DNA from 3 places in the Sorangium sp. So ce367 genome. Region 2 is predicted to be linked to each of the others. Evidence: predicted binding sites of a transcription regulator. Region 2 holds the regulator's gene; each other region holds the start of a gene.
What was found. The regulator HrcA, encoded in region 2, represses chaperone genes, less so after heat shock. The targets are predictions, from matches to a motif close to GNTAGCACTCNCCNNNGGNGAGTGCTANC.

Region 1 (4,846 bases), 4.0 Mb from region 2:
AGGGCCTCGGTCGTGAGCATCAGCGCGGCGACGCTGGCCGCATTGGAGAGCGCGTGCCGCACGACCTTGGCGGGATCGATCACGCCGCCGGCGAGCAGGTCCTCGTACGAGTCGGTCGCGGCGTTGTAGCCGAACGTCGGCGCGCCCGTCCGGACCTTCTCCGCGACCACCGTCCCGTCGACCCCCGCGTTCTGGGCGATCTGGCGGAGCGGCGCCTCCACGGCGCGGCGCACGAGCCGCACGCCGACGTCGCGCTCGTCGTTGAACTTGAGCGACTCCAGCGAGGCGGCCGCCCGGAAGAGCGCCACGCCGCCGCCGACCACGATGCCTTCCTCGACGGCCGCGCGGGTCGCGTGGAGCGCGTCCTCGACGCGCGCCTTCTTCTCCTTCATCTCGACCTCGGTCGCCGCGCCGACCTTCACCACCGCGACGCCGCCGGCAAGCTTCGCGAGCCGCTCCTGGAGCTTCTCGCGATCGTAGTCGCTCGCCGTGTCCGCGATCTGCTTGCGGATCGCCTCGATGCGGCCCTTGATGGCGGTCTTGTCGCCCTGGCCGTCGACGATGACGGTGTTGTCCTTGTCGATCTCGACCCGCTTGGCCGTCCCGAGGTCGCGCACCGTGGCGCTCTCGAGCTTCTGGCCGAGGTCCTCCATGAACGGCGTCGCGCCCGTGAGGATCGCGATGTCCTTCAGCATGTCCTTGCGGCGATCGCCGAAGCCGGGCGCCTTCACGGCGGCGACCTTGATCGTGCCGCGCAGCTTGTTCACGACGAGCGTGGCGAGCGCCTCACCCTCGATGTCCTCGGAGAGGATGAGCAGCTCGCGCCCCTGCTTCACCACCTGCTCGAGCAGCGGCAGGAGGTCGGCCATGGCCGAGATCTTCTTCTCGTGCACGAGGATGAGCGGGTTCGTGAGCACCGCGGTCATCTTCTCGGGGTCGGTCACGAAGTAGGGCGAGAGGTAGCCGCGGTCGAACTGCATGCCGTCGACGGTCTCGAGCTCCGTCGTCATGCGCTTGTTCTCCTCGACCGTGATCACGCCCTCCTTGCCGACCTTCTCCATGGCGTCGGCGAGGATCTGGCCGATCTCCTTGTCGCCGTTGGCGCTGACCGTGGCGACCTGGGCGATCTGGTCCTTGTCCTTGGTCGGCTTGGCGGCCTTCTGCACCGACTCGATGACCTTCGCGACCGCCGCGTCGATGCCGCGCTTCAGATCCATCGGGTTGTGGCCGGCCTCGACGAGCTTGAGGCCCTCGCCGAAGATCGCCTGCGCCAGCACCGTCGCCGTCGTCGTGCCGTCGCCGGCCTTGTCGCTCGTCTTCGAGGCGACCTCGCGCACCATCTGGGCGCCCATGTTCTCGAGCTTGCCGGCGAGCTCGACCTCCTTGGCGACCGTGACGCCGTCCTTCGTCACGACCGGGGAGCCCCAGCTCTTCTCGATGACGACGTTCCGCCCCTTCGGCCCGAGGGTCACCTTGACCGCATCGGCGAGCGTGTTCACGCCCTTGAGGATCGCGGCGCGGGCGCCGCGGCTAAAAACGATCTGCTTCGCAGCCATCTCTCAATCCCCTCGCGGCCGCGCGGCCGCGTGTACTAACGCTTGCGTTCGGTTGCCTCAGACCTGGTTCACGAGGCGGACTCGGTCACGGCGAGCACGTCGTCCTCGCGGATGAGCACGTGCTCCTCGCCGTCGAGCTTCACCTCGGTGCCGCTGTACTTGCCGAACAGCACCTTGTCCCCGACCTTCACATCGAGCGGGCGAACCTTGCCGTCCTTCAGGACCTTGCCGTTGCCCACCGCGACGACGCGCCCCTCGATCGGCTTCTCCTTCGCGGCGTCGGGGATGATGATGCCCCCCTTGGTCTTCGTCTCGCTCTCGACGCGCTTGACGACAATCCGATCCTGCAGCGGCCTGATTTTCATGCTGGCTCCCTCGTCCTCGGCTTGTTGACTGACCATCGGCTCGCCGGAGGTCCCGTTCGCCCCCCCGCTGGGGCGATCCGCCCGCGCGACGAGAGCTAAGTGCCCGACATCGCAGTGTCTTGGCACTCTCCTAGGCCGGTGGCTAAACCGCGGCCGAAAGTAAATCAGTCACCCGGCGCGTCAAGGGCACGCAGCAGGGAGCCGCGACTTTTCCGGGGCCGAAAGTCCAGGGCGGCGAAGCCGAGATGTCTGGAGAAGCGACGGCGGGGCGCGGTCGCGACATCGCGGAGCCTCCCCGGGGACGAGCCCTCCGAGAGCGATGATACAACATGGACGGATCATGGCGACAGCGACGTACAGTTGCGCGGCGACAAGGGAAGGCGTGCAACGAGGGCGGAGCGGGTTGAGCGAAAGATTGAGCAGGGGGGAGGCCCTTGCTCGACCCGCGAAGCGCGCGAACCATGTGAAATGTGGGCGATTTTTGGCGGCGAGCATTTTTCTTCGGCGGGTCCGATTTCGATCGCTTGACAATCCAGGCAGCCCGAGTAGATTCCGCGGCCCGTGGCGCTGATGAACACGGCGCTGACCCCTTGGGGGATCGTCTAACGGCAGGACGCAAGATTCTGGCTCTTGCTATCAAGGTTCGAATCCTTGTCCCCCAGCCAGGCCGCTCAGCTCTGCTGTCGGTCTTCTCCACAGAACAAGGTCCCATCGTCTAGCGGTTAGGACATCGGCCTCTCACGCCGGTAACGCGGGTTCGATTCCCGCTGGGATCGCCACTTCACCCCCCCTCGCCTCGTTTCCTGCTGCTTCCGTCTGATGTCGTGCGTCGGGCACGGCAAGAAGCACAGCGTCATCTGACGAGCGAGCACGCAGATCAGCGAAGACGTCCTGCTCCGTTCACGTTGCGCTACCCTGTGGCGCATGGCGGCGCAAGACGAAGAGGAGCTCTTCGACCTCCTCGATGACGGCGGCCGGCCGCTCGGCGTGCGCAAGGCGCGCAGGCTCGTTCACCGCGACGGCGACTGGCACCGGAGCGTTCACGTGTGGGTGCTCCTCGAGCGGGGGCCCGATGGCCTGGAGCCGGACGGCGGCCGGAGCGCCGCGGAGCCCTGGGTGCTCTTCCAGCGGCGCAGCCCCGACAAGGACACCTGGCCCGGCGCGCTCGAGGTCGCCGTGTCGGGGCACTATCGCGCCGGAGAGGATCTCGCGGGGGCGCTGCGCGAGGCGGAGGAGGAGATCGGCCTGCCGCTCTCGCCGCGCGACGTTGTCCGGCTCGGCACGCGCCGCAGCCAGGACGATCACGCGCCGGGCATCGTCGATCGCGAGCTGCAGGACGTGCTGCTCGCGACGACCCGCCGCGCGCTCGAGGAGCTGCGTCCCGATCCGCGCGAGGTGACCGCGCTGCTGTCGCTCCCGCTCGGCGCGGCGCTGCGCCTCGTCCGAGGCGAGGTGCCCCGCGCGAGCGGCGTCGTGCGGCGGCCGCCGGACGCCGCGGGCGCCGTGAAGGTCGAGCCGCGCGACGTGCGGCTCGATGAGTTCGTCGTCGCGCGCGACGGCTACTTCGAGCGCGCGCTCGACACGATCCGCCGGCGCCTCGCGGGCGAGGCGCCGGCCCCGTGGCTCCTCGGCTAGGACGGCGGCGCCCGTGCTGTCAGCCTGAGCCGCGGCGGCCGTCCGCCGGCCGCCGGGGCTTCTCGGGGGGCACCGCCGACGCGACGAGGAACCCCTCGGCGCGGTGCGGGGCGAGCCCGCAACGCGCGTTCACGCGCTTGGCGATCTCGTCGCCGGCCCTGACGAGCGCGTAGAACCACCGGATCCCGAAGCGATCGTGCCCTTCCCGGAGCGCCGCCGCCTGCAGGGGGGCCCCGAGCCCCCGCCCGCGGTGATCCTCGCGCAGCGAGGTGCAGATCGGCATGGCCGTCCACGAGGGCGCCTCGCCCACGTCGGAGATCCAGAGCGGCGGGGCGCCCAGCAGCCCGAGCTGGGCGAGCGCCTCGCGCCCGCCGATCTCGGCGGGCTGTGGCCGCGTCATGACGCACAGGGTGGCGCAGCCGATCAGCGCCCCCGCGCCGTCGCGCAGCGCGAGCGTCAAGGAGCGCCCCTCGCCGCCGCGCAGGTACCACCCCGGGAGCGGCGCGTGGCCGCTCTCGGCCTGAAGCTCCTGGATCGCGCGGATCGACGCATCGTCGTCGTCCGGCGACACCCTGGACAGGCGCAGGCCCGGCGGGAATGTGCGAAACCGGCTGAGCCCCTGCACGGCGGCGCGCACCTCGCCGGCCGGGGCGCCCATCACCGAGAGGTCCTCGTCCACGGAGAGCCCCGCCTGGCGCAGCGACGCCGAGAGCGCGGCGAGCTCCGGCCGGGGGGCGTGCAGGATCACGCGCTCGAAGCAGCGCACGAGCGCCTCGCGCCGCTCCGGCGGCGTCCGCTGGGCGTGCAGCAGGATCAGCGAGCGGCCGTCGGTGGTGATGCCATCCTGCTCGCCGATCCAGTCGCGGGCGGCGTACAGGATCCGCTGAGCACGGTAGTCCGCGGCTTCACCGAAACAACCCGGTCCGTCCGCAGGACCGGGGCCGCGCTGCTGCGGGGCGTCGTCGCGATCGAGGTCGAAGGCAAGCATCATGGCGGCATCCCTCCTGTCGAGAAGCAACGGCGGCTGCCACGAATGGCGGCCCCTCGAGGAGCCGCCACCCGGCGCGGGACGCCCGCGCCCAGCGCCCGAGCGAGCCCCTGCCGCGCCGCGCAGGTCCACCGGCGAGATGGCCTGACGCGGCGGTGCGCGAATGCGGGAGAACTCCGCTCCACCAGCGGCTGTTCAGCCCGCGTGTCGAGACTTCAACTTATCCCTGCTCGGCGATCGCGCAAGCGGCGACATGCCATGATCCGGGCAGCGCTCCAGCCGGGACACGCACGCTCATGCAT
Region 2 (14,453 bases):
CCGCCGTTCGTCCTCGACCGCGGCAGGGGTTGCGAGCTCTTCGACACGGAGGGGCGCCGGTACCTTGACATGTGCGCGGGGGTGGCAGTGGCTTCGCTCGGGCACGCTCACCCGCGGCTCGTGGCGACCATCTCCGAGCAGGCGGGTCGCCTGATGCACGTCTCCAACTATTTCTTCAACGCCGAGAACCTCCGCCTCGCCGAGGAGCTCTGCGCGAAGACCGGCTTCGACCGCGCCTTCTTCTGCAACTCGGGCGCGGAGGCGAACGAGGCGATGCTCAAGCTCGCGCGCCGCCATTTCTTCAACCGGGGCGAGGAGGGGCGCTACCGGATCATCGCGTTCGACAACGCGTTTCACGGCCGCACCCTCGGCGCGGTCGCCCTGACCGGGACGCCGAAGTACCGCGAGGGCTTCGGCCCTTCGCTCGACGGCGTCACGCACGTGCCGTACGGAGACGCGGCGGCGGTGCGCGCGGCCATGGGCCCGGACGTCGCGGGGATCCTCGTGGAGCCGGTGCAAGGGGAGGGCGGCGTGCTGCCGGCCCCGGCCGGCTTCCTCGCCGAGCTGCGGCGCATCACCGACGAGCACGGCGCGCTGCTGCTCATCGACGAGGTGCAGACCGGCATCGGGCGCACGGGGCACTGGCTCGGCGCGACGTACGACGGCGTCCAGGGCGACGCCGCGGCGCTCGCGAAGGGGCTCGGCGGTGGGTTCCCGGTCGGCGCGCTGGTGCTGCGGGAGCGGCTCAACGGCGCGCTGCCCCCGGGCTCGCACGGCTCGACCTACGGGGGCAACGCTCTCGCGTCCGCCACGGCGCGCACGGTGCTCGCGGTCATCGAGGAAGAGAAGCTGTGCGAGGCCGCCGTGAAGCGCGGCGAGCAGCTCGGCCGCGGCCTCGCCGCGATCGCCGCGCGGCTGCCGGGCGTGTGCCTCGGCGAGCGCGGGCGCGGGTTGCTCCGCGGGCTCATCCTCGCGCCGACCGTCGACGCGCGGGCCGCCCTCGGCCGCGCGCGCGATCGGGGCGTGCTGCTCACGATCGCGGGCAGCAGCGTGCTCCGGTTCACGCCGCCCCTGATCGTGAGCGAGGCGCAGATCGACGAGGCGCTGGCCGAGGTCGAGGCCGCGCTCGCCGAGACGCCGGCTGCAGGTTGAGGTGGTCGCATCGCGCGCCGCGGGTCCCGCCGTCGCACCCGTCCCGTGCTCGGGCTGCAGCAAGCTGATCGATCCCCTGCGCGCGGGGCAGGTGGCGATCTTCGATCAGCGCTTCCATTACTTCTGCAACGCGCGGTGCCGCCACGCCTTCCTCGGTGAAGCGCCGCCTGCGCCGGGGGACGCCCGGCCTTCGGGCCTCGCGGCGCCGGGCGCGCCCTTCGCCGGCGCTCCTCCCCGGGGGCTCCCGTCGGGCGCGCCGCCCGGCGCCGGAGGGCACCACGCCTCCACCCCGCGCACCCCGCGCGCGGAGCCCGCGCGGGCGAGCGCCGACGAGGGCGCGGCGCGCGTCGCCGATCTCGACGCGCCGATCGTGAACGCGTTCCCCCCCGTGTCGCTCGACGAGAAGCTCCCCGATCTGCCCGTCCTCGACGACGATCGCGCGCTGCTCGAGCCCATCGGGAACACCATCCTGAGCGAGGAGCCGCAGCGCTACGACGCGGTCGAGGCGCGGGACATCGGCGCGCTCCTGCTCGTGCTCGCGATCATCGCGGGGACGCTGGCCGTCGCGCTCACCCTCGCCGGGGACGCGAAGCTCGTCATCGGCGCGCGCATCGTGCTCGCCACGGTGAGCGCCGGGATGCTCCTTGGCCGCGCCGCCACGACCGCGCGCGACGCGACGGATCCGCACCCTGCGCCGATGCTCGCCCCCGTCCTTGGCGGGCTCGTCGCCGCCGTCTGGGCCCTCTTCGGTCAGGACCGCGCCCTCGCGGCCGAGGCCGCGTCGCTCGCCGGCGTGATCGCCACCGCCAGCGCGATCAGCGCGTGGCTCATCGAGAGCGCCCGACATCGCGTGTTCGCGGAGCGGGCGTGGATCGGATCCGTGCTCTCGACCCCCGCGCGCCGGCCGCCTGGCGCGTGGGCGCAGGGCTCGGCGCCCGCCGACCGCGCCCCTCAGCGCGGCGGCGACGGCGGTCCTGTCGAGGGCGCCGGGGATGAGCTCTACGAGCTGCGACCGGGCGAGAGCGTCCAGGTCGACGCGGGGGAGATCGTCCCCGTCGACCTCATCGTCACGGGCGGCGACGTCGAGGTGCTCCCCTGGATCGGCGCGACCACGCCGACACGCCGCCGCGACGGCGACCCGGTCGTCGCCGGGGCCACCGTGGTCCGGGGTCGCCTCGTCGGCGCGTGCACCTTCTCCGGCGGCGATCGCGCGGTCGCGCGCGTCCTGCTCGACGCCCGCCGGCGCGCGGACGCCCTCGCGCCCATCGCGCAGGCCTCCCGCGCCCTGACCGAGCGCTGGGCGATCGGCGCCGCGGCGATCGGCGCGCTCTCCGCCTTCGTCGCCGGGCGCGCTCCGATCGAGATCGCGATGACCGCGGCGGCCGTGCTCGCCGCGCTGTCCACGGCGATCACGGCGTCCATCGCCTCGGTGCACGTCGCGCGGGGCATCTTGCTCGGGCTCCGCCGGGGCATCGTCTACAAGAGCGCCGACGCCTGGGATCGCGCAGGGAAGACCTCGGTCGCCGTGTTCTGCGCCCGCGGCACGCTGCTGCTCGGCGAGCCCGAGCTCGCGGAGCTGGAGGCGACCGGCCAGAAGCTCAAGCCGAGCGACGTGCTCGCGCTCGCGGCCGGGGCGGAGCGCACCGAGGAGCACCCCGTCGCGACGGCGATCGTCCGCGCCGCGCGCGCCCGCGGCTTGCGGCCCGACGGCGTGCGCAACCCCAACTTCCACCCCGGCCTCGGCGTGACGGCCGTCACCTCGTCCGGCGAGGACCTCTGCGTCGGCAACCGCGCGCTCATGCTCGAGCAGCGGATCTCGATCGCCGCGGCCGAGAGCCGCGTCGCCGAGCTCGAGGCGCTGGGGCGCACGGTGGTCCTCGTCGCTGTCGGCGCTCGCCTCGTCGGCATCATCGGCCTGCAGGACGGGCTGCGCCCCGGGGCGCGGGCCGCCATCCAGCACCTGCTCGACGCGCAGATCGAGCCCGTGCTGATGTCGGGCGACGCGCGCGAGACGTGCGAGGCGATCGGCCGCTCGCTCGACATCGATCACATCCGCCCCGAGGTCCTCCCCGCGGATCGCGGCACGGAGGTGCGTCGCCTGATCGACGCGGGCACGAGCGTCGCCGTCCTCGGCCACGCGGGCGTCGACGACGCCGCGCTCGGCGCCGCGGACGTCTCCGTGGCGCTCGGCGCCGCCGGCTCGGCGCCCGCCGATTTCTCCACGGTCCTCGCGTCGGACGACGTCCGCGACGCCGCGCTCTCCCTCGCGCTCGCGCACCGCACGCGCCTCGAGGCGCGCGTCGGGCTCGCGCTCAGCGTCGCCCCGGCGCTCGTCGGCGCCGCGGTCATCGCCGCGTTCGTGCTCCCGCCGGCCTACGCGCCCATCGCCTCGCTGCTCGGCGGCGTCATGGCCGTCGTCCACGCCCGCGCGCTCGACGCGAAGAGCTGAGCGCCGGGCGCGGTCGCCGGCGCGGGGCTCCTCGCCGCGCCGGGGCGGGCTACGAGACGTCGGGCGTGGTGTCCTTGGCGTCGCGGCAGTCCGCGCAGACGCCGTACATCTCGTGCTTGTGCCAGGTCACGTCGAAGCCGTACTTCGCGGCGATCTCTTCCTGGAGCGCCTCGATCCGCGGCTCCTCGAACTCGATGATCTTCCCGCAGTTGACGCAGATCAGGTGGTCGTGGTGCGTGCTGGCGTCGTCCGCCAGCTCGTAGCGGCTAAGGCCGTCCCCGAAGCGTCGCTCGGAGGCCACGCCGCACTCCGCGAGCAGCTTGAGCGTGCGGTACACCGTCGCGTACCCGATGCCTCGGTCGTGCGCGCGCACCTCCGCGAGCAGGTCCTCGATGGTCATGTGCGGCGCGCCGGAGAAGAACGTGTCGACGATCAGCCGGCGCTGCGCCGTCGATCTCAGCCCCTTCTTCTCCATGTACGCCTGGAGGCGAGCGCGGAGCCGGTCGAGGGCAAGTTGGTCCACGTGGCTGGCGCTGCTCCCCTCTCTCTCCATGACGGCCATGGCAAGTTTATCCCGTTCGCGGCGAACCGCGTCAAGGCCGGTGACCGAGCCCACGTGGCGCGGCCTCGCCGATGCTGCCTGTGCCCCGCTCGTCGGCGCTATTCGCCGACCTGCGCCATGTAGCTGATCTGAGCCGCCGAACCTCCGAGGGGGCTGAGCAGCGTGATGGGAGGCGCGACCAGGCCGGCCGCCGCCGTGTTGTCGATGACGACGTAGTAGAGGCCCGGGCGCAGCGCGTAGCGGCGGGTCTCGATGATCCCGGGCTGGAGAGGGCCGCCTGCCTGCACCGGGCCTGGCGGGGGGCCGAGCGGCTTGCCGGTCTGGTACGCCTCGCGCCACGCGTCGCCGGTGGGCTTGTCGACGATCATGAGGTCCACGGGCGCGCCCTGCGCGCTGACCTTGAGGTAGAGCGCCTGGTCCGGGTCGGCGACCTCGAACGGCCCGAGGTAGTCGCGCTGGTTCGCGTACACCTCGACGGTCTCGTTCGCGAACGTGTACCGCTCCTCGTCCTCCGCCTCGAACGGGTGGTGCGGTCGCTGGGGCGGCATGAGGATCCCCAGCGTGAAGTCCTTCCCGGTCTCCTCGTTGTAGAGGACGGTGAACCCGCGGGTCAGCTCGCCAGCGACGATCTGGTTGCCGAGCAGGTTGGCGAGCCCTCCGAACGGCGGGACGTTGGCCATCACGTCGATGACCGGGTTCTCGACGTAGCCCAGCTGGAAGCTGGGGCCTTGAACGATCCGGTTCAGCCGTCCCCACACGTAGACGTTATCGTCCGCGAGCTGGAAGTCGGGCCGGTACTCGACGGACGTCGTGAGCGAGAAGCCCACCCGCTTGGCCGGCTGCATGTAGCCGTAGCCGGTGCCGGCGATGTGGACGGTGATCGTCTGGGCCGCGTCGTTGACGTCGTACGAGCACTGCATCGGGAAGAACCGCCCCATGGACGCCGATCTGTCCTGCAGGCGCAGCGAGACCCCGCTCTTCAGCATCTCGGGGCAGATCTTGCTGGCGCCGAAGTTCGAGAACAGGAACCAGCGGAGGGCGGGGCTCGCGTTCACGGGACCGCTGACGCAGGGGCAGCCGACGAACGTGAACGACAGCGCGACGGCGGCGAGCGCCAGCGCGGCGGACGCGCGGGAGAGCGGGGGTCTTCGTGCGGGCACGCGGGCTAACATAGCGGGTCGACCTCGAAGGGAGAGCGGGTTTGCGCGCGGGAGGACGGAGGACGGCCCCTCCCGGATCAGCGCACGAGATGCCATTGGACGCCGGGGGTCACCTCGAGATGCAGGTGATTTTTGTGCGCCCGGTCGTAGTTGGGCGTGAGGATCGACGTGAAGATGTGCTGGTCCACGGCCTCGCACACGATGGATCGCAGCTCTCGCGCCGCCGCGTCCGCTGGAGGGCCGCTGCCCGCCCCCTTGCCGGCCCCGCGGGGCCGCCCGGTCGGGCGGGCGCTCTCGCCGCAGACCGGCGCGCCGCGCCTGCCGACGAAGTCGCGCTCCACCTCGAGCCAGTCCTCCGCGAACCCGCCGCCGACGCGCTCCTTGACGAACCTGTAGGGGTCGATCGCGAGCCCGCCGGGGTGCCTCGTGGCGAGCCTGCCCTCGGGCCACATCCTGGCCGGAGGCCGCCAGGCCGAGAACATCAGCACCTCGTCGATGTCGTGCGCGCGGAGGATCCGGCTGAAGTCCGAGAGCGCCAGCGCGAGGCGGCAGTCGAAGACGTCGTGCGGGTTTCCCGCGCGTTGATGGGCCGGCAGCGCCGTCCGGTAGAGGACCCCGCCGACCCCATGCATCAGCCGCACCGGAGCGAGCACGCCCGGCGCGCGCTGCACCGGCTGGAACGCGATCTTCCGCTGCGTGAGCGCCGCACGGCATTGCTCCGCGCTCATCGCCGCGTAGCGCGCCGACGGGTGCTTCGCCCAGTCCTGGTGGTACCTGACCTTCGGCTTGCCCTGCGCGCTCGGCGCGACGGCGAGGGGGCCGAGCGCGAGGGCGAGCGCGCAGGCAGCGGCGGCATGGCGTGCGGGCGGCATCGTTGCGGTACATCCCTCGTGCGAAGCAAGGCAGGCCGACCCTCTCGGGGGGGCCAAGTGACTACGACCACGACCACGTGGCCGAGTGGCCGGCCGCGCCGCCATCCGGTGGATCGGGGCCCCCGTGCGCGGGGGGGCTGGTGGCTACTGCCCGATCCTACCGCGACATTTGACCGGGCCGCGCGATCCCCTCAAAATGGGTCGCATGCGCGTCCGTGGGTCAAGCGCCCGCACGCGCAGCTTGACGTACGGGAGCGAAGGTCCGGCCCGCATGGCTTCCCGGTCCGGGCGGTCCCTGGTCCAGGTAGCCACCGCGGCGTGCTTGTGCGCTGCATGCAACTGACATGGGTGATCTTTCCAACCGAGCTCGAAAGATCCTTTTCGCCGCGGTCACCGAGTTCATCGCAACGGGCGACCCAGTTGGCAGCAGGACGCTCGCCCGGAAGTACGGGCTGGATCTCTCGGCTGCTTCGATCCGCAACGTGCTCGCCGACCTCGAAGAGGCGGGGTACCTCCACCAGCCGCACACCTCTGCCGGGCGGATCCCGACCGATCGCGCGCTCCGGCTGTTCATCGACGCGCTCGTCGAGCTCCGGTCGCTGTCCCCCGAGCAGCAGGCCGAGCTGAGCGCGAGGTTCACCGAGATCTACGCGGGGGCGAACGATCCGCTCCGCGAGACCGGGCGCTACCTCTCGGAGCTGTCCGGCGCCGCGGCCGTCGTCGCGGCGCCGCGGGCGGAGCTCCGCGCCCTCGCCCAGCTGCGCTTCATCCCGACCAAGCCCGGGCAGCTGCTCGCGGTGCTCGTCTTCGCCGACGGCTCGGTCGCGAACCGCTTCATCTCGGCCGACGAGGCGATCAACGAGGGCGAGCTCACCCGGATCCACAACCTGCTCACCGACGTCATCGAGGGGCGCACCCTGGGCGAGATCCGGGACCTGTTCGCCCGCCGCCTCGCCGACGAGCGCCTCCAGATCGACGCGCTGAGGCGCCGCGCCTTCGAGCTCGGCAGCAAGGCGACGGCCGACGTGACCCGGCGGAGCGAGGTCGTCATCGAGGGGCAGAACCGCCTGATCGATCTGCCTGAGTACGCCGACGTCGACCGGCTCAAGAAGCTGATGAAGGCGCTCGAGGAGCGCGAGGAGCTCGTCGATCTGCTCGACCGGACGCTCGCCGCCGGCGCGGGTGAGGTCACCGTGTTCGTCGGCAGCGAGGCGGGCGACCTTGGCGGAGGCCAGCTCAGCCTCGTCGCCGCGCCGTACATGGAGAACGGCCGCGTCGCCGGGACCGTGGGCGTGCTCGGCCCGACGCGGATGGACTACGCGAAGGTCATGCCGCTGGTCGACGCCACGGCCGCGGCGATGACCGAGGTCCGCGGCAAGGTCAAGTAGCGCCCTTCCGCTGCGGCGCGCGGATCCGCTCGAGCACGTCGTCGAAGTCCGGGGGCGGCGGCGCCTGGAAGCGCATCGGCCGATCGTCGGCCGGGTGGTTGAAGCCGAGCTCGGCCGCGTGGAGCATCAGCCGCGCGGCCGGGATCCTCGTCCCGCGGTAGTCCCGCACGTAGACGGTCTCGCCGACGAGCGGGTGCCCGGCCTCCGCGAGGTGGATGCGGATCTGGTGCGTGCGTCCCGTCTCGAGCCGGCACGCGACGAGCGTCACGCCCCCGGCGCCGGCTCCCTCCTGCGGCCCTCGGAGCACCTCGATCGGCTCCACGTGCGTCACCGCGAGCTGCCCCTCGCGCCGCCCGTCACGCGCCGAGCCGCGCAGCCCGTCGCCGCGATCCTCGACGAGGTAGCTGCGGTAGGTGCCGCGCGGGACGGCGCCGTGCGCGAGCGCCAGGTACTGCCGGTGCATCGCGCGGACGCGGAGCTGCTGCGCGAGGTGCTTCTTCGCGGCGAGCGTCCGCGCGAAGACCAGCAGCCCGCTCGTCCCCTTGTCGAGGCGCTGCACCACGCCGAGCGGCGCGCGCCCGCGCAGGCGGTCGCGCCTGGCCAGCACCTCGCGCACCAGCGCGTCGAGGGTCGCGGCCTGCTCCGCGGGATCCTCGTCGCCGAACGGGATGGTGCTCACCCCGGCGGGCTTGTTCACCACGACGACGCTCGCGTCCGCGTAGACCACGAGCTCGCCCTCGAGCTTGCGCCGCCGCACGGTCTCGGGCCTCGGCGCGTGCAGGCGGACCTCGATCAGCTCCCCGCCGAGCACCCGCCGACGGGCGCTCGTCGCCACCGCGCTCCCGACAAGCACCTTGCCGGTCTCGATCAACCGGCGCGCGTCGGACCACGAGACCTCGGCCAGCGCACGGACGGCCCCGTCCAGCGGGCGCCGATCCAGCTCGGCGGGCACCGTCCAGCGGCCATCCTGCGGAGGTCTTACCTGGGCGGCCGGGTGGACCCCGGTCGTTTTGGCGGTTTTGTCTTCGTGGCTCGGCGGAGTGGCGGGTCGGAGCGGACGCATGTAGAGCTCAGCGGGGCGCCTCGGCTCCGCCCACCAGCGTGGGACCGGGCTCTACCGGCGCGGAAAAACGCGCCTCCGCGGGGCACGCGGGGGCGAAATACACCGCGAATGTTGACACATCGCGCGACGGGGGCCGAAGATATCCAGAGCCGTCGCCGCTTTCTCGCCATCTGAGAGGAGACCCGTTCGTGGCCAGCACCCTTCTCGCCGTAGACGACAGCGTGACCATGCGCAAAGTGCTCGAAATCACCTTTGCGGGTCAGGATTTCCGCGTCGTGACGGCGAGCAGCGCCGACGCTGCGCTGCAGAAGCTCAAGAGCGATAAACCCGACCTGGTGATCGCCGACGTCACGCTCGAGCCGAAGAACGGCTACGAGCTGTGCAAGGCGATCAAGCAGGCCTCACCGGCGACGCCCGTCCTGATCCTGTCGTCCAAGCAGAACCCGTTCGACCCCGCGAAGGGATCGGGCGCGCAAGCGGACGATCACATGGACAAGCCGTTCGACACCCAGCAGATGATCGACAAGGTCAAGAAGCTGCTGGCGTCGCGCGGCGAAGCGAAGCCCGCCGCCGCGGCGGCCCCTGCTGCCGCGGCGCCTGCGCCCGCGCGCTCTCCTGCGGCGCAGCCCGCCGCAGCCGCCGCGCAGCCCGCGGCCGCCGCGCAGCAGGCGGCAGCGAGCCCGCTCCAGCGCGCGAAGACCCTCATCTACACGCCCAACGCGCCGGCCACGAGCGCTGTGCCGGCCCAGGCCTCCGTCAAGACGGCGCCGGGCGGCTCGGCGAACGTGCCGGTCACGACGACGATGGCCTTCTCGCCGACGCCGGTGTCCGGCGTGCCGAAGACCGCGACGGGGCCTGCCGCCGTCGCCGCGACCGCCTCCGCGCAGGTCAACGGCCAGATGGCGAGCAAGCTCGAAGGCCTCGGCCTCACCTCCGAGCAGGTGGAGGCCGTGATGGCGCTGTCCCGCGACGTCGTGGAGCGCGTCGTGTGGGAGGTCGTGCCGGTGCTCGCCGAGACGATCATCAAGGAAGAGATCGCGCGCCTGACGAAGTAGGCGCCCACCGCGGCCGCTGCCTGGCCGCGGCTGCTTTGTCCGGCGACCTGGAGTTGCTACGCCAGGGCCGCGCCTCGTTCCGCGGTTGGCGCAGCCCATGAACGACACACACGACAAACGCAGCGGTGCGCCCGCGGACGCCCGCGACGGGACGGCCGCGGGCGATCTGGAGAGCCCCAGCGCACCTGAGCCGCGCGCGCCTTCCGCTGGCGACGGGTCGGCAGAGAGCGACGGTAGGGTCGGGATGGCCGGGGTCGCGGCCGATGCCGACGAGGCTCGCCTCGTGCCGCAGGGCAACCCGCTCCGCTGGCGTGGCGCTGCCGTGTCCGCCGCGGGCGCCCTCCTCACGTTCGTCGTGATGGCGCTCGCGCCTCAGCTGCGCTGGGGTGTCCCGATCGGCGCGCTCGGCGTCGCCATCGCGGCGGTTGGTCTGCTCGATCTGCTCGGCACGTTCGACGATCCCCCCGAGCGCGTCGCCACGCGCGTCGGGATCCGCGACCTCCTCGGCCCGCTCGCGTTGCTCGGGGGTGGGCTCGTCGCGCTCTTCGTCCTGATCACGCTGAGCGTCGCGGGCTTCTTCTCGCCGAGCCCCCTCTCGTCCGACGGCGCGCCGACGCTGCTCTCGCTGGCGGTGCCCGCCATTGCCGTCCCTGCCGCGTTTCTCACGGCGGTCATCGGCGCGTTCCGGTTCGGCGAGCGCCTCGGCCCCTGCCGCGTCGACGAGGCGGGAGCTCCGCGCCCCCTCGGCCGGCGGCACGGCTTCTGGCTCGTCGCCGTCGTCACGCTGCTCTACCTGCCCATGCTCGGGAGCCACTCGCTCACCGATCCCTGGGAGACGCACTACGGCGAGGTCGCGCGCGAGATCCTGGCCAGGAACGACTGGATCTCGCTCTGGTGGGCGCAGGACGGCTGGTTCTGGTCGAAGCCGGTGCTCGACTTCTGGATGCAGGCGCTCGCGATGGCCGCGTTCGGCGTCCGCTACCGCTCGGGCGAGATGCTCTCGGCGGCCGCCGAGGGGCGCACCCCGTGGCCCGAGTGGGCCGTCAGGCTCCCCGTCTTCGCGCTGACGCTCATCGCCGTTTATCTCCTCTACAAGGCCGTCTCGCGGATCTTCAGCCGCCGCGCGGGGCTGCTTGCGGGGCTCGTCCTCGCCACGATGCCGCAGTGGTTCCTGGTCTCCCACCAGACCATGACCGACATGCCGTTCGTCGCGACGATGGCTGCGGCGATGGCGCTCCTCCTGCTCGGCATCCACACCGACGACGCGGAGGAGGCGCGCGTCTACGAGGTGGATCTCGGCCCGCTCAAGGTGGGCCTCTCGGCCTATCACCTCGTGCTGGGGGCGATCCTCGCCTGCGCGCTGCCGCAGATCCTCTACCTCCTCTCGCGTCACGTCGAGATCGGCCTTTCGCCCTTCGGCCTCCACTTCCGCGGCGACGTCTTCAGCTCGGGCTCACCGGGCAACTGCGGTCTGCCCGGCAACGAGGCCTGCCGGTCGGTGCTGCCCGTGCTCCCCGGCCTTCAGCCTGCGCTCCAGGCGCTCGTCTGGGCGCAGACGCTCGCGATCGTCCTGTACGCCAGCTGGGGCGAGCGGCGCGTCCAGCGGCTCCTCTTCCTCGCGGCGTGGTTCTTCGCTGCCCTGTCCACGATGGCCAAGGGGCCGGCCGGCTTCGGGCTCCCGGTGCTCTGCGCGCTCGGCTACGTCGTCGTCTCCCGCCGGTACCGCGACGTGCTCAAGATGGAGATCCCCGTCGGGCTGCTCGTGCTCGCGTGCGTCGCGTTGCCCTGGTTCGTCGCGATGTACGCGCGGCACGGCCAGCCGTTCACCGACAGGCTCCTGTTCCACGACATGTTCAAGCGCGCCTTCACCCACGTCCACGACACGAACGAGGGCGACGACGTGAGCTTCCGCTATTACGTGTGGCAGCTCGGCTACGCGATGTTCCCGTGGACCGGGCTCGTGCCCGCGTCGCTCGTGTGGTGGCTCAGGCGGCGCGAGGGGGCGGCGCCGGGGGAGCGCGGCTCGGCCGACGTCCGCCAGGGCGACGCCTCGGTGTTCCTGGCGATGTGGTTCCTCTTCGGCTTCGCGCTGTTCTCGCTGATGCTGACGAAGTTCCATCACTACATCCTGCCGGCCGTCCCGCCGGCGGCGATGCTCACGGGGATCCTGCTCGACGACATGCTGCGCCTCGACGGCCGCGCGGGAGGGCTCGCGCGCCGCTCGATCGGCGCCTCCTCGCCGGTGCAGTCGGCGCGCTCCGCCGCGGTGGTCAGCTACGAGCGCGCGATGCTCGGCGCCGTCGCGCTCGGCGCTGCGCTCCTCGTGTTCCTCGTCGGGCGCGATCTCGCGATGGTGCGCGAGGGACAGCCGAGCCAGGCCAGGCTGCTGCACCTGTTCACGTACAATTACAAGCGCCCCTGGCCGCAGTCGCTCGACTTCTCCGCGGCCCTGTGGGCCTTCACCGCCGCCGCGGCTGCCCTGTGCTTGCTGCTGATGGTCGCGCGCTGGCGCCGCCACGTCGTCTACGCGCTCCTCTCGCTCGCCGTCGTGTTCACGGCGTGGGGCATCGACGTGTACTTCGTGCGGACGTCGCCTCACTGGGGGCAACGCGAGACGTTGCTCGCCTACGTGCGCGCGAATCAGCAGATCCCAGGGCCGCTCGTCGCTTACCAGCTGAACTGGAAGGGCGAGAACTTCTATGCCGGCAACCGGCTGGCGGCCTTCGTGTCGAGCGGAAAGAAGTTCCAGGATTACATCAATGAGCAGAAGAAGAAGGGCGTGAAGACCTTCTACTTCGTCACCGAGCACGGACGCACGGGCTCCTTGTCGAACGAGCTCGGCAGCCCTCGCATCTTCGAGAAGCTCACTTCCCTCGAGCTCAACAACAAGTTCCTCGTGGTGCGAGCGACGTTCGAGTGAGCGGAGCGGCGCCGGAGGGCGCTCATCTCACAAGCGCTGTCCGGCTGTGACGCTGTACGCCTGCTCCGGCTTTGGGAAAGCCGCTGTCGATGTTCGACGGTCATGCTGAATCAGGAGTGTCCTTGCATCTCTGTCGCCGTGGCGGCGCAGCAGCGCAAGGGGACTCCTGCCAGGACGTCCTAAGTGCCTGAATCCACTTGAAGAAGTCGCAGGCACGCGCCCTGCTTTCCCCTGGGATCGAGCGTCGCGGCGGAGACCTTTCCCCCCCAGGTCCGCTGCGACGCTCTCTTTATTTCCGCAGCTGCGCCGGCCGCACATCGTGCGACCAGCTCATTCGCTCCCGGCGCCCCCAGGGGTCGCTTGCATTGCAGTGAAATGTCGATCCAGCGCGTCCAGGAGACCTGCTGTGGTGCTGACCTCCGCGGTCACGCCGATCCGGAGCCCCCGCTTCTCGGCGGTCGCGGTCGTGATCGGCCCGATGCTCGCGAGGAGCACGCGCTCGAGGCGCGCTGCGGCGCCCTCGCCGAGGAGATCGCAGAGGCTGTCGACGGTGCTGCTCGAGGTGAGCAGCACGACGTCGATCGCGCCCGCCGAGAGCGCCCCGAGCAGCTCTTCGCGGCGACCGGCCGACGCAGGGCGGGTCTCGTAGACAGGCACGACATCGACCTCGCAACCGGCGGCGCGGAGGCGCTCGGGGAGCACCTCGCGGGCGACCAGCGCGCGGGCGAGGAGCACGCGGATTCGAGGGGACGCCGCCCGGCGTCCGGCCAGCACCGGGTCGGCCAGGATGGCCTCCGCGAGCTCCTCGCCGCGGAACTCCCGCGGGACGATGTCGGCGCGGACGCCGCGCGCGGCGAGCGCGGCGGCGGTCCCGACGCCGATCGCGGCGAGGCGCGCGGGGCCGAAGGCGCGCGCGTCCAGGCCGAGCCGCTCCATCTCCTTGAAGAAGCAGGCCACCCCGTTCTCGCTCGTGAAGACGACGGCATGGTAGCCGGAGAGGCCGCGGACAGCGTCGGTGACGCGCGCGGGGTCGGGGGGCGGGTGGATCTCGATGGTCGGGAGCTCCACCGCCTCGCCGCCGCGGAGGCGCACGAGCCTCGACGTCGAGCGCGCCTGGTGGCGCGGCCGGGTCACGAGCACGCGCTTGCCGAAGAGCGGCTTCCGATCGAACCAGCGGAGCGTGTCGCGCAGGCCGGTGACGGCGCCGACGACGATGACCGCTGGGCTCTCGATCCCTGCCTCCTTCACGCGGCGAGGCAGGTCGTCGAGGCGGCTGGAGACGACGCGCTGGTCGGCCCGCGTCCCCCACTGGATCGCCGCCGCCGGCGTCGCGGGATCGCGGCGCCCCGGCCCCATCAGCCCCGCGACCACCGCGTCGAGGGCCTGCATGCCCATCAGGACGCAGATGGTCCCGCGGACGGAGGCGAGCTCGCTCCAGTCGAAGGATCTGCCAGCCCGGGTGACGCCGCTGACGATCATCACGCTGGAGGCGATGTGCCGGTGCGTCAGCGAGATGCCGGCGTAGGCCGTCGCGCCGAGCGGAGAGCAGACGCCCGGCACCACCTCGAAAGGCACCCCGGCCCGCGCGAGCGCCTCCGCCTCCTCCGAGCCACGCCCGAAGAGGAACGGATCGCCGCCCTTCAAGCGAACGACGCTGCGGCCCGCGAGGCCGAGCGCGACGAGCTCCGCGTCGATCTCCGCCTGCTTCGCGTCCTTCACCACCCGATCGCCGCCGCGCTTGCCGACCGAGCGCACGTCGGCGCCTTCCCGCACGCGGTCGAGCAGCGCGGGGTGGACGAGCTCGTCGTGTAGCACGACGTCTGCCGTGGTGA
Region 3 (4,846 bases), 4.7 Mb from region 2:
GGCCCTGGGACTTGCCCTCGACGCCGTAGCCGATCTCCACCGTGCCGGTCGCGTCGGGCCGGCCGTTCAGCACCACGCTGCCGACGACGACGCGCTCCTCCTGCCCGCGCGTCACCATCAGCCGCGTGCCCCACAGGAACGCCTCTGGATCGTCGCGCAGCCGGTCGAGCGGCGAGCTGAAGGCGCGCTCGACGAGCGCGCGCCCGGGCCAGGCGCCAGGGAAGCGCGCGCCGGACAGGGCCTCGGCCTCGGCGCGATCTCCGCGGATGACCGCCTCGAGCAGGGGCAGCGAGACCGGGGTGAGCGCCAGGCGCTCGGTAGTCAGGGTGCTCATCGCGAACCTGCGCCGGATCAGATCATGCGCCGCGGCCCGCCGGAAGTCGAAATGGCGAAGGGCCGACTTCCTGAGGAGGAAGCCGGCCCTCACCCGCCGGGCTTAGCGGTCAGCGCGGCGCGTCGCGATCAGAAGTCGTGGCCGTGGCCCGCGTGGCCGCCACCAGCCGCCGGCTTCTCCTCCTTCGGCCGCTCAGCGATGAGCGCCTCGGTGGTGAGCATCAGGCTGGCGACGCTGGCCGCGTTCTGGAGCGCCGACCGGACGACCTTGACCGGATCGATGACGCCCATCTCGAGCAGGTTGCCGTAGTCGCCCGACGCGGCGTTGTAGCCGTACGAGTCCTTGCCGTCGCGCACCTTCTGCACGACGATCGAGCCCTCTTCCCCGGCGTTGGCCGAGATCTGGCGGAGGGGCTCCTCGATGGCGCGGCGGATGATGTTCACGCCGAACCGCTGCTCGTCGTTGACCTTGAGCTTCTCGAGCGAGCTCTGCGCGCGGATGAGCGCCACGCCGCCGCCCGGGACGATGCCCTCCTCGACGGCCGCGCGGGTCGCGTGGAGCGCGTCCTCGACGCGGGCCTTCTTCTCCTTCATCTCGGTCTCGGTCGCAGCGCCGACCTTGACGACCGCGACGCCGCCCACGAGCTTCGCGAGCCGCTCCTGGAGCTTCTCGCGGTCGTAGTCGCTCGTCGTGTTCTCGATCTGAGCGCGGATCTCCTGCTGCCGGGCCTTGATCTTGTCCTTCTTGCCCTGGCCGCCGACGATCGTGGTGTTGTCCTTGTCGATGAGGACCGTCTTCGCGCGGCCGAGATCGCTGATCGTGACGTTCTCGAGCTTGAGGCCGAGCTCCTCCGCGATCACCTGGCCGTCCGTCAGGGTGGCGATGTCCTTCAGCATCTCCTTGCGGCGGTCACCGAAGCCCGGCGCCTTGACGGCCGCGCAGTGCAGCGTGCCGCGGAGCTTGTTCACGACGAGGGTCGCGAGCGCCTCGCCCTCGACGTCCTCGGCGATGATGAGGAGCTGCTTCTGGCTCTTGGCGATCGCCTCGAGCACCGGGAGCAGGTCCTTCATGTTGGAGATCTTCTTCTCCGAGATGAGGATGTAGCAGTCCTCGAGGTTCGCCTTCATGGCCTCGGGATCGGTCACGAAGTACGGCGAGAGGTAGCCGCGGTCGAACTGCATGCCCTCGACCACGTCGAGGGTCGTGTCGGCGCTCTTGGCCTCCTCGACCGTGATCACGCCCTCCTTGCCGACCTTCTCCATGGCGTCGGCGAGGAGCTTGCCGATCGTCTCGTCGCCGTTCGCGCTGATCGTGCCGACCTGCGCGATCTCCTTCGCGTCCTTGGTCTGCTTGGCGGAGCTGCGGAGGTGCTCGACGATCGCCTCGACCGCCTTGTCGATGCCGCGCTTGATCTCCATCGGGTTGTGCCCGGCCGCGACGAGCTTGGAGCCCTCGCGGTAGATCGCCTGGGCGAGCACCGTCGCGGTGGTCGTCCCGTCGCCGGCGATGTCGCTCGTCTTCGAGGCGACCTCGCGGACCATCTGGGCGCCCATGTTCTCGAAGCGGTTCTCGAGCTCGATCTCCTTGGCGACCGTGACGCCGTCCTTGGTGACCGTCGGCGAGCCGAAGCTCTTCTCGATGACGACGTTGCGCCCCTTCGGGCCGAGGGTGACCTTGACCGCGTCGGCGAGGGCGTTGACCCCCGCGAGGATCATGCTGCGGGCGGACTCGTTGTAGATGATTTCCTTGGCTGCCATGGTGTCTCTCCTAAGTTCCTTCTGTCGCCCGCGTCACTTCTCGATCACGCCGAGGATGTCGTCCTCGCGGAGGATGAGGTGCTCCTCGCCGTCGATCTTGACCTCGGTGCCCGAGTACTTGCCGAAGAGGACGCGATCGCCCTCCTTGACGTCGAGCTTCCGCACGGTACCGTCCTCGGCGACCTTGCCGTTGCCGACGGCGACGACGGTCCCCTCGATGGGCTTCTCTTTCGCGGTGTCCGGAATGTAGAGACCTCCCTTGGTCTTCTCTTCTTCCTTCACGCGCTGAACGATCACGCGGTCCTGGAGCGGTCGAATCTTCATCTTTGCAAGTCCTCCGGGGACGAGCGCCGCGTCCCACGAACGGTGAGACCCAGCCGGCGCGAATGAGCGCGCCGGAAGGCCCCCTACGATTGCAGTCTGGGCACTTTGCTAGCACTCACCTGTGGCGAGTGCTAGCGAGCGCGCGGAAGATAGCCACCCCCTGGAGGGTGTCAAGAGTGGCCCCAGGCCGGCACTTTGCGCGTTGGCAGCCAGGCGCAGAGGTGGCTGTAAGTTCTGGAGATTGCAGGGGAAGGTGCGTGGCGCAAGGCTGGGCCCGGCGGAGCCCCTCGGCTAAAATGCGCTTATGAGGGCAAAGCTGCGGCAGCACAGTGACGCGATGCCCTCAGGGTCTCCAGCCCCAGGGAGGCCGTCAGGACGTGTCTGGTTGACCTGAGCGCGCGGTGGCCCGGGTTACGTCGGTATCCAGGGCACCCGCATAAGTGAGGTGCCGCTGTGAGCCAAGCGATCTCTCTCTCCCCGAGCATGACCCGCTATTTCCAGGAGGTTGTGGACGAGGCGCTCCGAGTTCGGAACGTCGCCGTAACCGAGGCGGCGTCGAGTTACCTCGTCGGTCTGCTCTGTGCTTTTGCTCACCCGGACGAGCATGCCGAGTCTGCCTTCAACCAGCCCCTGACCTTTCTTCTGCGCGACGCGCTGGAAGCCTCCGGAGCCGAGCGCTTCCAGCGGCTGCGTAACCTGGGAGACAGCGTCCTCTACGTGGTCGGTTTCTTCGGCGGCCACATCGAGCTGAAGGGGGTCGATCGCGGCTACGTGGTCGGGGTCGGGTCGACCGCCTACCACCATGCGGCCGCTATGCTGCGCCTCAATGCGCGCGTCGGCCAGGGGCCCGATGTTCTTTCGGAGATGGCCGAGAAATTCGAGCGGTTCGTGAGCGTCCTGAACGATGTGGCCGACGGTACGCTCGCGTCCGGGGCTCGGGACGAGCGCTCGGTGCTCCGGCTGTACGAGCGCTGGGTTCGTACGGGATCGAGCCGCCTCGCGGATGAGCTCGGAGCACGAGGGCTCGTGCCGAGCCGTGGTACGGGCGGGCTCAACTGATGCGGGGGGCGACCTTCCCGTCCCGGATCCAGGAGCACCTGGCGCGCACCTATGCGCTCGATGACGCGCCCGCGGTCGACGATTTCATCCGGCTGACGGACGGCAGCGCACGCGAAGCGCTGCTGATCCGGCACGCCGACGGGGATATCGAGATCGCGCTGCACCTGCCCCGCCGGGCGATCACGCGGGGGCGAGAGCGGACGTTCGACGAGATCTGCCAGATCGTCGAGGGCGTGAGCCACTTCCTCTATGTGGCCGAGCGGGCCCGCAGGGAGCTGCCGGCGACCCAGCTCGAGCTCGAGCTCCAGGCCGAGGTCGACAAATACGTGCTGCTCGTTTATGGCGATCTGGCTGACGAGGTCGAGCCGCCAGGCTCGCCGCTCCGGCGCCGCCACGAGGCGGCCCCACCGGGGGCGGGGCGCTTCGAGCCCGAGCGCGCCGCGCGGATCCGCGCCCATCTCTTCGAGCGGGTCACCTTCATGGATCCACCGGGCACGGAGACCGGCGATCGCTACCGGATCGCGAACGATCTGGCGGCGCGGTTCGCGGGCCGACTCGAGGCCGAGTTTGCCCGCCACGGGCGTCACGCCGAGCTGCTGGCGGCGCTGCGACGCTTCTATGCGGCGGGGCAGACGGAAAAGATCGCCCTCGCGCGCGCCGCGTGAGCGCGTCCTCCCGGGTGCTCGGGGTCGCTCGGGAGGACGGCGAACGGCGAAGAGCGCTCGCCGCGGCCGCGCGCTCTCGTTCTCTCTTGACCGGTTCGCGCGCACGTACTCTCATCCGCATCCACGATGCCTTCCGCGAGCACGATGCCGCCCCGTGTGCTGGTGGCCGAAGACGAACCGGCGATGTTGAGCCTCGTCGCGCGTCACCTGAGGAACCTAGGGTTCTCTGTGATCGAGGCTTCCGAGGGCGATGCCGCCTGGGAGCTCGCGCGTGAACACCAGCCGGATCTGGTGATCCTGGACGTGATGATGCCCGGCATGAGCGGCTGGGAGATCTGCAAGCGGCTCAAGAGCGACACGTCCGACGGACGGCCGTTCGCGAACACCGGCGTCATCATGCTCACCGGGATCGGCGAGAACCTGAACGAGATGACCTCGCCGCTCTTCGCCGCGGACGCCTGGTTGAACAAGCCGTTCGATTTCACGGATCTGGACGCGCGGGTGCGCGAGACGCTCGCGCGTTATGCGAAGCAGGTTCCTGATGCGAACGGCGCCAGGGGTCAGACGAGCGCGGTTGGCGAAGAGCGTGAAGTCGCGGCGCAGCCGTCTTCCAGAGAGCGGGCGACGGGGGCGAAGAAGTCGGCGGCAAACGGCGCCACGGCGAGCAGTGCGGCTGCGAAGCGGTCGGCCGCGACGAAGAAGCCGGT

Region 1: groES (co-chaperone GroES) is a predicted target of HrcA. The motif match lies at 2,040-2,068, and genes of this name have one in related genera.
Region 3: groES (co-chaperone GroES) is a predicted target of HrcA. The motif match lies at 2,523-2,551, and genes of this name have one in related genera.

What each region holds. Positions count from the first base shown of each region.
Region 1 is NZ_CP150334.1:3,981,752-3,986,597, reverse strand. It holds gene groL (chaperonin GroEL) at 1-1,556, opposite strand, end outside; gene groES (co-chaperone GroES) at 1,625-1,921, opposite strand; tRNA gene WME97_RS15280 (tRNA-Gln) at 2,513-2,586, shown strand; tRNA gene WME97_RS15275 (tRNA-Glu) at 2,626-2,700, shown strand; gene WME97_RS15270 (NUDIX hydrolase) at 2,846-3,556, shown strand; gene WME97_RS15265 (hypothetical protein) at 3,576-4,547, opposite strand.
Region 2 is NZ_CP150334.1:8,505-22,957, forward strand. It holds gene WME97_RS00025 (aspartate aminotransferase family protein) at 1-1,152, shown strand, start outside; gene WME97_RS00030 (HAD-IC family P-type ATPase) at 1,154-3,601, shown strand; gene WME97_RS00035 (Fur family transcriptional regulator) at 3,651-4,163, opposite strand; gene WME97_RS00040 (hypothetical protein) at 4,262-5,323, opposite strand; gene WME97_RS00045 (hypothetical protein) at 5,401-6,195, opposite strand; gene hrcA (heat-inducible transcriptional repressor HrcA) at 6,540-7,583, shown strand; gene WME97_RS00055 (RluA family pseudouridine synthase) at 7,576-8,535, opposite strand; gene WME97_RS00060 (response regulator transcription factor) at 8,685-9,701, shown strand; gene WME97_RS00065 (ArnT family glycosyltransferase) at 9,799-12,621, shown strand; gene cobA (uroporphyrinogen-III C-methyltransferase) at 12,952-14,453, opposite strand, start outside.
Region 3 is NZ_CP150334.1:8,436,845-8,441,690, reverse strand. It holds gene WME97_RS31920 (GNAT family N-acetyltransferase) at 1-334, opposite strand, end outside; gene groL (chaperonin GroEL) at 463-2,091, opposite strand; gene groES (co-chaperone GroES) at 2,125-2,415, opposite strand; gene WME97_RS31905 (hypothetical protein) at 2,869-3,474, shown strand; gene WME97_RS31900 (hypothetical protein) at 3,474-4,139, shown strand; gene WME97_RS31895 (response regulator transcription factor) at 4,266-4,846, shown strand, end outside.